3 regions of the Paenibacillus sp. sgz302191 genome follow, and region 1 is predicted to be linked to each of the others. Evidence: riboswitches for the same ligand, from Rfam matches in the RefSeq annotation. Region 1 holds a riboswitch; each other region holds the start of a gene.

The links. Region 1 has a riboswitch for ZMP and ZTP ahead of AC3G2T_RS00915 (bifunctional 5,10-methylenetetrahydrofolate dehydrogenase/5,10-methenyltetrahydrofolate cyclohydrolase). Riboswitches for the same ligand answer to the same signal wherever they lie in the genome.
Region 2: linked by a shared signal. The riboswitch ahead of rpiB (ribose 5-phosphate isomerase B) and the one ahead of AC3G2T_RS00915 (bifunctional 5,10-methylenetetrahydrofolate dehydrogenase/5,10-methenyltetrahydrofolate cyclohydrolase) in region 1 are both predicted to bind ZMP and ZTP.
Region 3: linked by a shared signal. The riboswitch ahead of AC3G2T_RS20970 (DJ-1/PfpI family protein) and the one ahead of AC3G2T_RS00915 (bifunctional 5,10-methylenetetrahydrofolate dehydrogenase/5,10-methenyltetrahydrofolate cyclohydrolase) in region 1 are both predicted to bind ZMP and ZTP.

The regions. Positions count from the first base shown of each region.
Region 1 covers NZ_JBYLHY010000001.1:218,592-222,264, forward strand. The annotation lists gene AC3G2T_RS00905 (alpha/beta hydrolase family protein) at 1-746, shown strand, start outside; gene AC3G2T_RS00910 (pectinesterase family protein) at 771-1,703, shown strand; ZMP/ZTP riboswitch at 1,767-1,844, shown strand; gene AC3G2T_RS00915 (bifunctional 5,10-methylenetetrahydrofolate dehydrogenase/5,10-methenyltetrahydrofolate cyclohydrolase) at 1,917-2,786, shown strand; gene AC3G2T_RS00920 (cyclodeaminase/cyclohydrolase family protein) at 2,773-3,396, shown strand; gene AC3G2T_RS00925 (ATP-binding protein) at 3,520-3,673, opposite strand, start outside.
Region 2 covers NZ_JBYLHY010000032.1:46,663-50,335, forward strand. The annotation lists gene glyA (serine hydroxymethyltransferase) at 1-530, opposite strand, end outside; gene AC3G2T_RS31955 (TIGR01440 family protein) at 584-1,189, opposite strand; gene rpiB (ribose 5-phosphate isomerase B) at 1,208-1,666, opposite strand; ZMP/ZTP riboswitch at 1,767-1,847, opposite strand; gene AC3G2T_RS31965 (low molecular weight protein arginine phosphatase) at 1,976-2,581, opposite strand; gene AC3G2T_RS31970 (manganese efflux pump MntP) at 2,609-3,169, opposite strand; gene AC3G2T_RS31975 (L-threonylcarbamoyladenylate synthase) at 3,234-3,673, opposite strand, start outside.
Region 3 covers NZ_JBYLHY010000014.1:132,746-136,418, forward strand. The annotation lists gene AC3G2T_RS20965 (MFS transporter) at 1-220, opposite strand, end outside; gene AC3G2T_RS20970 (DJ-1/PfpI family protein) at 1,143-1,730, opposite strand; ZMP/ZTP riboswitch at 1,781-1,861, opposite strand; gene AC3G2T_RS20975 (LysR family transcriptional regulator) at 1,899-2,825, opposite strand; gene mdcA (malonate decarboxylase subunit alpha) at 2,984-3,673, shown strand, end outside.

The sequences.
Region 1 (3,673 bases):
GCAAGCTGCCGGCGGTGCTTGCCTGCCACGGACACGGCCCGGGCCATCGGGCCGCGCTCGGCATGAATCCCGACGGCAGCTTCGCTGACGATCCCGGGATTCACAACAAATTCGCCGTCCGGCTGGCCCGCCGGGGGCTGTTCGTGCTCGTCCCCGAAATCATCGGCTTCGGGGACCGGAGATTGCAGGCCGGCGTGGAGGCCGATCCGTCGGCCAAAGATTCCAGCTGCCTGCCGATTGCGCTGCAGCTGCTCATGTGCGGGATGACCATCGCCGGATTCCGCACATACGAAGCGACGCGCGCGCTTGACTATTTGGCCGCGCGCGGGGAAGTCGATCCGGAGCGGATCGGGGTCATCGGTTTTTCCGGCGGCGGCCTGGTCGCATCTTTGACCGCTGCTTTGGATGAGCGCATCCGCGCCGCCGTCATTTGCGGATATGCGAATACGTACCTGGGGAGCATTTTGGATCGGCCGCACTGCATCGACAACTATATTCCCGGCATCCTGCGGATTGCCGAGCAGCCGGAATTGCTCGGGTTGATCGCTCCGAGGCCTTTGTTTATCGAGTCCGGGGATCAGGACCGGGTATTTCCGGTTGGAACGACGGAAGAAGCCATCGTGCGGCTGACCCGGATTTACCGCAGTCTTGGAGCGGAGGACCGGCTCGCTGCCGACATATTCCCGGGCAAGCATGAAATTTCCGGAAGAACATCATTCGACTGGCTGAAGGCGCAGCTTTCCTGAGCGGAGAGGAGACAAACCTTTTTTATGAGACATATCACGGTTTCGCAAGACGGCAGCGGGGACTTCACCGGCATTCAGGAGGCGATAGACGCCGTCCGCGTGCTTCCTCTGGAGCCTGTTACGATCTATGTCAAAAATGGAACTTATCGCGAAAAATTGCTCATTCCCGACAATAAGCCGGACATCGCACTGATCGGCGAGAGCCGCGAAGGGACGATTATCGCTTACGGCGATTACGCCAGGATGACGGGGCCGGACGGCAAAGAAATAGGAACGTTCCGCACCGCCGTTTTGAAGGTGGAGGCCGACGATTTTCGCATGGAAAATTTGACGGTGCAAAACATCGCGGGCTATGGCCCGGAAATCGCGCAGGCCGTTGCTTTGTACGCTTCCGGCGACCGTCAGGTTTACCGCAGCGTCAGGCTGCTCGGCAATCAGGACACTTTGTATACGAGCCGGGGGCGGCATTATTTTGCCGGTTGCTATATCGAAGGGCATGTCGACTTTATTTTCGGATCGGCTGCGGCATGCTTCGAATCGTGTGAAATCCGCAGTTTGCGCGGAGGCTATATCACGGCCGCTTCGACGCCACGGGGCGCGGAGTTCGGCTACGTCTTTTTGAACTGCCGTCTGACCGGAGCGCAGGAGGAGGAGTCGGTCTATCTCGGCAGGCCATGGAGAGCGTGGGCGCATACCGCGTTTATCAACACCTGGATGGGGCCGCACATCTATTCGGCGGGTTGGGACAATTGGGACAATCCCGGCAATGAAAGCACGGCCCGCTATACGGAGTACGGCAGCACGGGCCCCGGTGCGCGCGATGCCGCCGTCCGCGCCGGCTGGGCGAGGGTTTTAACGGAAGCGGAAGCGCTGCGGCTTGATGCCAAAACCGTTCTGGCCGGCCATGACGGCTGGGACCCGACGGAGAGCGGAGAGGGCGCTGCAAGGCGGGCGTGAAACATTCTCGCCCGGCCGTCTATGCGGAACGCGAATCTATGTGATAAACTGTACGCAGCAGTAATCGTTATGTGTGACTGGCGTAACGTGGGCAACCACGAGGGAGCACATGGCTTATAGCCGTACGCCTGGGCAAAGTATTTGGTAAGCAAGCATGCGACCAAGTACTTTTTTTGCATTTTCATCCGATTATGGAGAGGGGAACGAACGTAAATGGGTTTGCTGCTTAAATCGAAGCCGTTAGCCGATCAAATCTCGCACTCTATCGCCGCCGAAGTCGGCAAATGGAAGGAGCGGGGCGTTCAACCGGCGATAGCCGCCATTTTGGTGCAGGGCGATCCGGCTTCCGCGTACTACGCCAAAGCAAAGGAAAAGCTGGCTGCCAAACTCGGGGTTGCCTTTCATTTGATGGAATTTGAGGCGCAAGTGAGCGAACAGCGCCTTCTTGAGGAGATCGAGCGGTTAAACGGGGACCCGGCCGTGCACGGAATCATGCTCGAGCTCCCCGTTCCCGGGCACATCCGCGTGCAAAAGCTGTCCGATGCTATCGCTCCGGCCAAAGATGTCGACGGCATATCTTCGGCGAACAAATTGGCGTGCATGACGGGAGAAAGCGGGTTGTACCCGGCGACGCCCCAGTCGTGCATCCGCATTTTGAAACATTACGGATACCGGCTTCAGGGGGCGCATGTCGTTCTGATCGGGCGGGGAGAAACGGTAGGGCGGCCGCTGATGCAGCAGCTGCTGCGCGAAAATGCCACCGTAACCGTCTGTCATTCCTATACCGCGAATTTATCCGGCCATATCGCTCAAGCCGACATTTTGATTACGGCCGCAGGCAAAGCAGGCCTGGTGACCCCGGGCATGGTGCATGACGAATTGGTCGTCATCGATGCGGGAATCAATGAAACGGAGGTTGGAATTGCAGGCGACGCCAGCCCCGGCATTTGGGAAGCGGTGAAAGCCGCGACACCGGTTCCGGGCGGAGTAGGCACGCTGACGACCGTCATTTTGTTCGAAAATTTATTAAAAGCAATGGAACTGCAGTCCATCGGGCGGGGGGATGCAAATGAAAGTTTTTGACCGGAAGATTCGCCAATTTCTGGAGGAAGCGGGCTCAAGCTCGCCTGTGCCGGGCGGAGGCAGCGTTGCGGCGCTGTCCGCGGCTTTGGGCGCTTCCATGGGGTCCATGGTAGCCAATCTTACGGCAGGACCCAAATATGAAGCGGTCCGGGAATCGATGACGGCGGCCGTGGAGCGGATGAAATCGGCGATAGCCGAGTTCGAAACGCTGCTGGAACAAGACATGGACGCATTTCACGGATTCATGGCGGCACTCGCGCTGCCCAAAGGGACCGGCGCCGAGAAGGAAGCACGCTCGCTTGCCGTGCAGGATGCCGCCGCTCAGGCCGCCGCCGTGCCGCTCGCTCTTTTGAGTCGGAGCTATGACATGATGGTTGCTTTGGACGAAATCATTCATCTGGCTAACAAAAATGTCATATCCGACCTCGGCATTGCCCTCATTATGCTGGAAGCGGCCATTCAATCCGCCTGGATTACGGTAGAAATCAATCTGGGCAGCATGCAAACCGGGCTTGCGCAGGTTTACCGCGCCGAGGGCCTGGAACTGCTGGACAAAGCCGGGCAGCTAAAGCTGAACGCTCTGCGGAAAGTAAGGGAAAGAATGAGTTAGGCAAGCCAGGCGGCCGTATGGCAGAGAAAAGAGTTACCCTTGAGCGGGATGAAGCGCCCGGGGGTAACTCTTTGTGTTATGTCAGGTCAAGGAGGAAATCGCCGATGCTGCTTGATCTTTGATTCACGCAGAAATAGCCTCCTCATTTGGTATCGTAATGACGAATTTCGTTCCGAACCCTTTTTGCGTGGTGACCTCCAATTGTCCGCCCGCATGTAAGATTCTGCTCCTCATTTGTTCGATTCCCAGTCCCGATGAATCGATCTCCTTCCGACGC
Region 2 (3,673 bases), on a different contig from region 1:
GAATATGCGCTCGCGCCGGCAACGAGCATGCGTGGCTTATGCTTGAATGCCGCTTTGCGGACTTCGTCGTAATCGATGCGGCCGTCTTTTTCGCTGACGCCGTAAGCGACGAAATTGTACAAAATGCCGGAAGCGTTCACCGGGCTGCCGTGCGTCAAATGACCGCCATGTGCCAGGTTCATGCCGAGAACAGTGTCTCCATGACTCAATGCGGCCAAATAAACGGCCATGTTCGCTTGCGCGCCTGAATGAGGCTGTACGTTCGCATGCTCGGCGCCAAACAGCTCTTTGGCGCGGTCGCGCGCGATATCTTCCACGATATCGACGTATTCACAGCCGCCGTAGTATCTTTTGCCCGGATAGCCTTCCGCGTATTTGTTCGTCAGAACCGTACCCATAGCTTCCATAACGGCTTCGCTGACGATGTTTTCGGATGCGATAAGCTCGATTTTGTCGCGTTGACGGCCCAGTTCCAAGTTCATCGCTTCTGCGATTTTCGGATCTTGCTTGCTTAAAAAGTTAGTAGACATGTTCAGTTTCCTCCCTGGTCTTCTTTGTATTTAAACGTACAAACGCAGCGAAACTAACAATCCGCTTTCGGAGACGCGGCAGCGTACTGCTGTTCGGCTGTCTCCTCCGAGTACACAGCCCGCATGCCGCCGATCAACTTCGGCCGCGTGTAAGCCATAGTCACATAGGCGTGGCCGATATTCCGCACCGGCGGACGAACCGGCACCGCGACACGGCGAAGGTGCATACCGATGAGCGTGCTGCCGATATCGATCCCGGCGTGAGCCTCAATCGTCTCGACGACTACGGGCCGGGCAAAATGGCGGTACGCATAGGACGCCATCGCGCCCCCGGCTTTCGGCACCGGAATGACGGACACCGGCTCCAGACGGGGATACAGCGCGAGCACGTCTTCCTCCAGCACGAGCGCGCGGTTCAGATGCTCGCAGCATTGAAATGCCGCGTGCAGCCCGAATTCCCGGCACACGCGCCCGGCCGCTTGAAAGATCGGCTCCGCCGCGTCCAGCGTCCCGGATGTGCCGATGCGATGCCCGAGTATTTCGCTCGTGCTGGTGCCGATGACAAGTAGCTGTCCGGGCTTCAACCCCCCTGCCCGAACCAGCTCACGCAGATTGGCTTCAACGGCTTCAGCAATCGTAGGCAGAATGGAATCAGTCATCGGATTCCCTCCCGCGGCTTACGGATGAAGCGCGAAGCGCTCTTCGATCTTTTGAACTTTACCGATGCGGTTCTGGTGGCGAACGCCTTGCGAAAATTCCGTTTCCAGCCAAATTTTCACGATTTCTTCGGCAACGCCAGGCCCGATGACGCGCTCGCCCATAGCCAATACGTTCGTATCGTTATGCTCGCGGGTCGCTTTGGCGGAGAACAGATCGTGAACGAGCGCGCAGCGGATTCCGGGAACTTTGTTGGCGGCAATCGACATGCCGATGCCTGTCCCGCAAATCAGGATGCCTTTATCCACTTCCCCGGCAACTACTTTCTCGCATACTTCCAGCGCATAATCCGGGTAATCGACGGAATCCGCGCAGCTGCAGCCGAGATCCAAAACCTGGTGGCCTAATGATTCGATAAAAGGAATGATGACATCTTTCAAACGATACCCTGCATGATCCGCACCCAATGCAATTTTCATCGGTAAACGCTCCTTTAAAATTCATTTGTCCTTCCTATTATAGCCCATTACCCACCGGAAAACGAAAAAAAGAGCAGGACACGCGAAAGTACGCGCGTTGCTCTTTTGCCCAGGCGACCGGCCGTATAACCCGATGCTCCATTGTGGTTAACCCCACTCGTCGCCAGTTACATCGAGTCTCAATCAATACGTCTATTTTATCGCATTCCGGCGTGCCTGTAAAGGTGATATCCGCGGGGCGGGTTCGCGCAGGCAAGGCAAGCCGATTCCGCCGGATCCGCTCCAAACCCGCTTTTCTAGGAATCAGTCCTAAGGGCCCAGCAAATTCGATCCGTTCTGCCGCTCGCGCAGCTTTTGCACCAGCTTATCCAGACATTGTCCGATTTCCTCGGCCGTTGCCCGGTAAATGTCTATGGAACCGCCGAACGGGTCGGAAATATCGTAATCGGGAATGCTTCTTTCCAGCTGCAAATACCGGCTTCTTTCTTCGGATGAAACCGTCTGAGCCAGCGCTTGTTTGAGCTGAATCTCGGCTGCAAGCCGTTCCCGCTCCTCCATCGCGCGCAGCACGTCCGGATTATCCTCCACGTACTCCTTGAGCGTATAAATTTTATCCACGGCATCCGGAAAACGCTGAACAACCGAACGCTTGTGGCCGACCGTCATCGTCAAAATCAAATCCGCCCACTGCACCTCGGCCTGCCCAATAAAAAGAGAGCTGATCTTGTCCCGGAAACCCGCTTCTTTCAAAATCGCGTCGCTGTTGTGAGAAATGGCCCCTCCCGTAACAGCGGATACGCCGGCGGAACGGACCTCGGCCGCTAGCCCTTCTTTTTGCACCTTGACCCGCAGCAAGCCCTCGGCCAATGGACTGCGGCACGTATTTCCCGTACAGACAAAAAGTATTCGCAACATGATCCCCTCCTCCTCCCCTTTATTGTATCACAGCAAAAATTTGATCCCAAATGCGAGCAAAATCAACCCGCCAAATGCCTCGCCGTACTCGCCGACCCAGTGTCCGACGCGTCTGCCTACGAGCAGGCCGCCAATCGACATCAGCGCTCCGAAGGCGCCGAATACAAGCACCGTCAGCACGATATCCGTAGCGAACATTCCCAGCGATACCCCCACCGAGAAAGAGTCTATACTTACGCTGAGCGCGAAAATAATAAGCCCCCACAAAGTACGGTGGTCGAAAGAGACGGCTTCCCCGCCGCGAAGCGAGCTGTATATCATATGGCACCCCAGCAAAGCCAGCAGGCAGCCCCCCGCAGCAGTAGCGACATGTCCCAGAAGAGAGCTGACGTAGTGCCCCATGAACATCCCCATTAAAGGCATAATAATATGAAAAATGCCGATAACGACGCTGATTTTGAGAATGTCGAGCAAGCGGACGCCCCTCATACCGATCCCTATCCCCAGGGAAAAAGCATCTAGTCCTAATGCAATCGCCATAATGATGATGGTAAGTAGCTGCCCAAGTGCAAAGGATGATGCGAGCATGCTGCAGTCCCCCTGTCCACGGTTTCTTTCCCAAGATATGCGGACAAACCGGGAATCATGCCAGCTATACTCGAACAAGCCGATGACCGGCCGCTTTGCGCAGACGATTCATAATCGCCTGGCCGATGCCGTCCTCCGGACAAGCCTCGGCATTAATATAACCAATGCCCTCTTCGTCAAAACGCCGCAAAGCGGCGTAAAGCTCCCGGGCGACCGTCTCTGGGCGAGACAAGCTGCCGCAGGCAATTACGAGATCGGCGCGATACTTTCCCGCATTTTCCTCATAGGTGAGGACGCCTGTCGACTCTCCCCGCTCCCGGGCAGCATCGATATCGCGCTGAATCCAGGCCGCCACATCATCCGGTGCGGCCCCTTGAACAATTTGCATACGGCCCTTCGGAGCGTAATGCGTGTATTTCATCCCCGGCGAACGCGGCGCTTCCGCTTCTTCGCTCCATGCTTCCTTCGCCGGTTCGTGCACTTGCACATCCGGCAGAACCGCCC
Region 3 (3,673 bases), on a different contig from region 1:
CCCAAATCGGCGAAAACAGCAGGCCGATCGCCGGAGCTGCAGCCAAAATGCCGACCTCCAGGTTGGTCGCCCCTTGCCGGATCGCAATCGGAATATAAAACTGATTGAAAACGACATTAAAGAGACTGAATAAAGTGCCGGCGCCGAAATCGCAGTAAAAGTTGTATTTCGTCTCCGGGGTCATGTGCAAGCCTAATTTTTGAAGCACGCTGTTAGCCATCGTTAGCCAGTCTCTCCTCCGCTTGAGAGCGAATATTTCGATATGTTGTTGCCATGCCATCTATTATAGCCTATAAAGCGGAAAATTTGTTTAGCGTTTTCAAAATAAAAAAACCACCCCGCGGGTGGTGAGGGAAGCCTCCGTGCCGCTGGGCGGCGCAAAAGCGCAAGGCCGGAGCCGGCGGCATATCCTGCCTGGTTGCGCTGGATATACCTGTAAGAGCCTCCGTGCTGCTGGGTGGCGCAAAAGCGCAAAGCCGGAGTCGGCGGCATATCCTGCCTGGTTGCGCAGGATATGCCTGTAAGAGCCTCCGTGCTGCTGGGCGGCACCCATGATGATAAAAGGCATAAACGCACACGGCCGGAGCCGGCAGTCATCTTGTCTGGCAGCGTAGGGGGAAATTAGTGAAAGTGCTGTGCCGGTAAAGGAACATTTCTGCAAATGTCAGGCTTTTCATCGGATACAGGGGCTCTGACTCGGTTTTACTGAAATTGCCGCACTATCCAGGCTGTCCAGAAACCCACACGTCAGCGCCGACCGCACAATCTGCCTCGTTGCCCGAAGAAAACCTGCAAAAGTGCAGTTTTTGCTCAACGAATGCGCCGTCCACGAAAAATTCCTGCAATTGTGCAGGCTTTTCGCCGCGAACATGAGCCCAGGCCCGTTTCAATCGAAAATTCCTGCACAATCGCAGGCTTTTCTCCAAAATGTACCACTTTTGCAGAAAAAGCCTGCACTTTTGCAGGCTTTCTACTTGCGGAGTCGCCATGCCACCCGCTCCAGATCCTCAACCAGAACAGAAGAGGCGTGTCCACTTCAGCGCCACAACCCGTGCAGGGGAGGCGCGGATTGTGGAAGATCGGCTGTACCACCTCCGGTTCCTCTAACCTGCCACTTTATCCACAAGCTGATTTTCGGGGGTTTACTGCCACTCCATGATGTTTGCCGTTTCCCGGCGTCTTTCTTCTCCAAGCAGCTTGCTTACAACGTACAAAGACATATCGATCCCCGCAGATACACCGGCGGACAAAATTATTTTTCCGTTATCCACATACCGGACATCTTCCAATATTTGCGACGATTTCGGGGCCGCTTCCTGCAATTCGTCCATTGCCAGACGGTGCGTCGTAAGCTTCAATCCTTCCAATAGGTTCGCTTTGGCTAAAATTAAAGCCCCGGTGCACACCGACAAAACAAGCTCCGCTTGACGCGACGCCTCGCGAATCCAATCGGTAAGCGTCTCGTTATGCATTTCTTTTCGCGCCCCCCGGCCGCCGGGTACGAGCAAAATATCAGGAGGCGGACAATTGCGGATCGTATACCCCGGGGTAACGCTCAAGCCGCCCGATGCGGCAACGGGTCCCTCCTGTTCGGCCACCGTATAGACCCGGAAGTCTTTCCCTCTGCCGCTTCCTGTTGTAAACACTTCGAACGGGCCCGCAAAATCCAGCACTTCAACCCCCTCAAAAATCAATATCGCTACGTTTCTTGCCTGCCGTACCTGCTCCATAGGCTCATCTCCCCTGAAAATAATAAAAAAAGCATCCGGTCAATGACCGAATACTTTGCCCAGGCGTACGGCTTTATAAAAGCTGTGCTCCCTCGTGGTACTCCACGTTTACGCCAGTAACACGCCCAAAAATTTCGATGAACTATTTATATCAGAAATTTCAGATAATTACAACCTATTTTCAAAATCCGCTCTCGTCCCCTGCCGGCCAGCCGGTTCTCTCTGCGCCATCTGTCTGAAATAGTCCGCTGTAAATTCGCGGAATCTCGCCGCAGCTTCGGTGAGATACTTGTCTTTGGACCACGACAGCCAAATCGTGCGTTCGCATCTCGGCTCTTCGATCCGAAGCAGCTCGACGGCCGAGCCGGTCGCTCCTCCCCAGGTCACGGAAGGGATGAAGCCGACGCCTTGTCCGGCCCGAATCAACCCGCGGACCGTCGCAGGGTCGTCGCTTTCGAAAATGATGCGGGGCGCAAATCCCGCCTGCCGGCACAGCGCGTCCGCCGTTTCCCGCAAGTTTTTGCCCGGCCGCAGGCTGACGAACCCCTCGTCCGCCGCTTCGCTCAGCCGGATTTTTCCGCGGCTTGCCAGCCGGTGGCCGCAGGGCACCGCAAGAAAAATTTCCTCCGTAAGCAGCGCTCTGCTCTCCACGCCTTGAATGGGCACGGGCGAAGAGGACAGGCACAGATCGAAATCGGAGCGCATCGCCGCGAGGGAAGCATGCTGCAGCAAGTGAAAGCTGATTTGCGGATGCTTTAGCCGGAAGGAAGCGAGTAAATCCGGCAGCAGGTGCGAGCCGACCAGAACGGCAAGCTCGATGCTGCCGCCGGTCTCCCCCGACATATCCCGAATCTCCCTCTTCCCGTCCTCCAAAGCCGCGATGGCGGTGTCCACTTTTCGGAGGAACGCTTTGCCATATGCGTTCAAACGAATATATTTTCCGGTGCGGTAGAACAGTTTGACATCCAAATCTTTCTCCAGCGCGGAAATCATTTTGCTCAGCGCAGGCTGCGGAATGCGAAGCTCCGCCGCCGCCTTCGTCATATGCTCCAGCCTGGCGACGGTTTGAAAATATTTTAGCTGCAGCAGCTCCATGGCAACCCCTCATCTATTCGATATTGAATATAATTCTTATACATAATTATATATTATCCGATATGTATAGACTACCTGTATACTATTTTCAAAAGGATACACATACAGGAGTCTGTCCGATGTCGGACTCCTAGTACCCCGAACGAGGAGGATGCGGTATGAATCAAACGATACATGCGCAAGCGGCGCGCTCCTGGACGACGCGGCGCGACGAAAAAGCGCGGAGGCTGCGGCAGGCAAGCCGGCTGATGGAAGGGCGTCTGCTGCCGACAGGCAGCATCGTGGAAGCGCTCGAAGCGCTGATTTTACCCGGCGACAGGGTCGTGTTGGAAGGAAACAATCAGAAGCAAGCCGCTTTTTTGTCCGAATCGCTTGCCAAAGTCGATCCCGGCAAAATCCACGGCCTGCATATGCTCATATCCAGCATCTCGCGGCGCGAGCACCTCGATATTTTCGAATACGGCATTGCCCGGAAAGTCGATTTTTCCTTTTCGGGGCCGCAGAGCCTGCGCATGTCCCAAATGGTCGAGGACGGCAAGTTGGAAATCGGCGCGATCCATACTTATTTGGAGCTGTACGCCCGCATGTTCGTCGACCTCATTCCCGACGTTGCGCTGGTCGCTGCGGACAAGGCGGACCGGCACGGAAACCTGTACACGGGGCCGAATACGGAAGAGACGCCGGCGATAGTCGAAGCGGCGGCCTTCCGCAACGGGATCGTGATCGTGCAGGTCAACGAGATCGTCGACGAGCTGCCGCGCGTCGATATTCCGGCTTCCTGGGTCGACGTCGTCGTCCCCGCCGACAAGCCTTATCCGCTGGAGGCATTGTTTACGCGCGATCCGCGG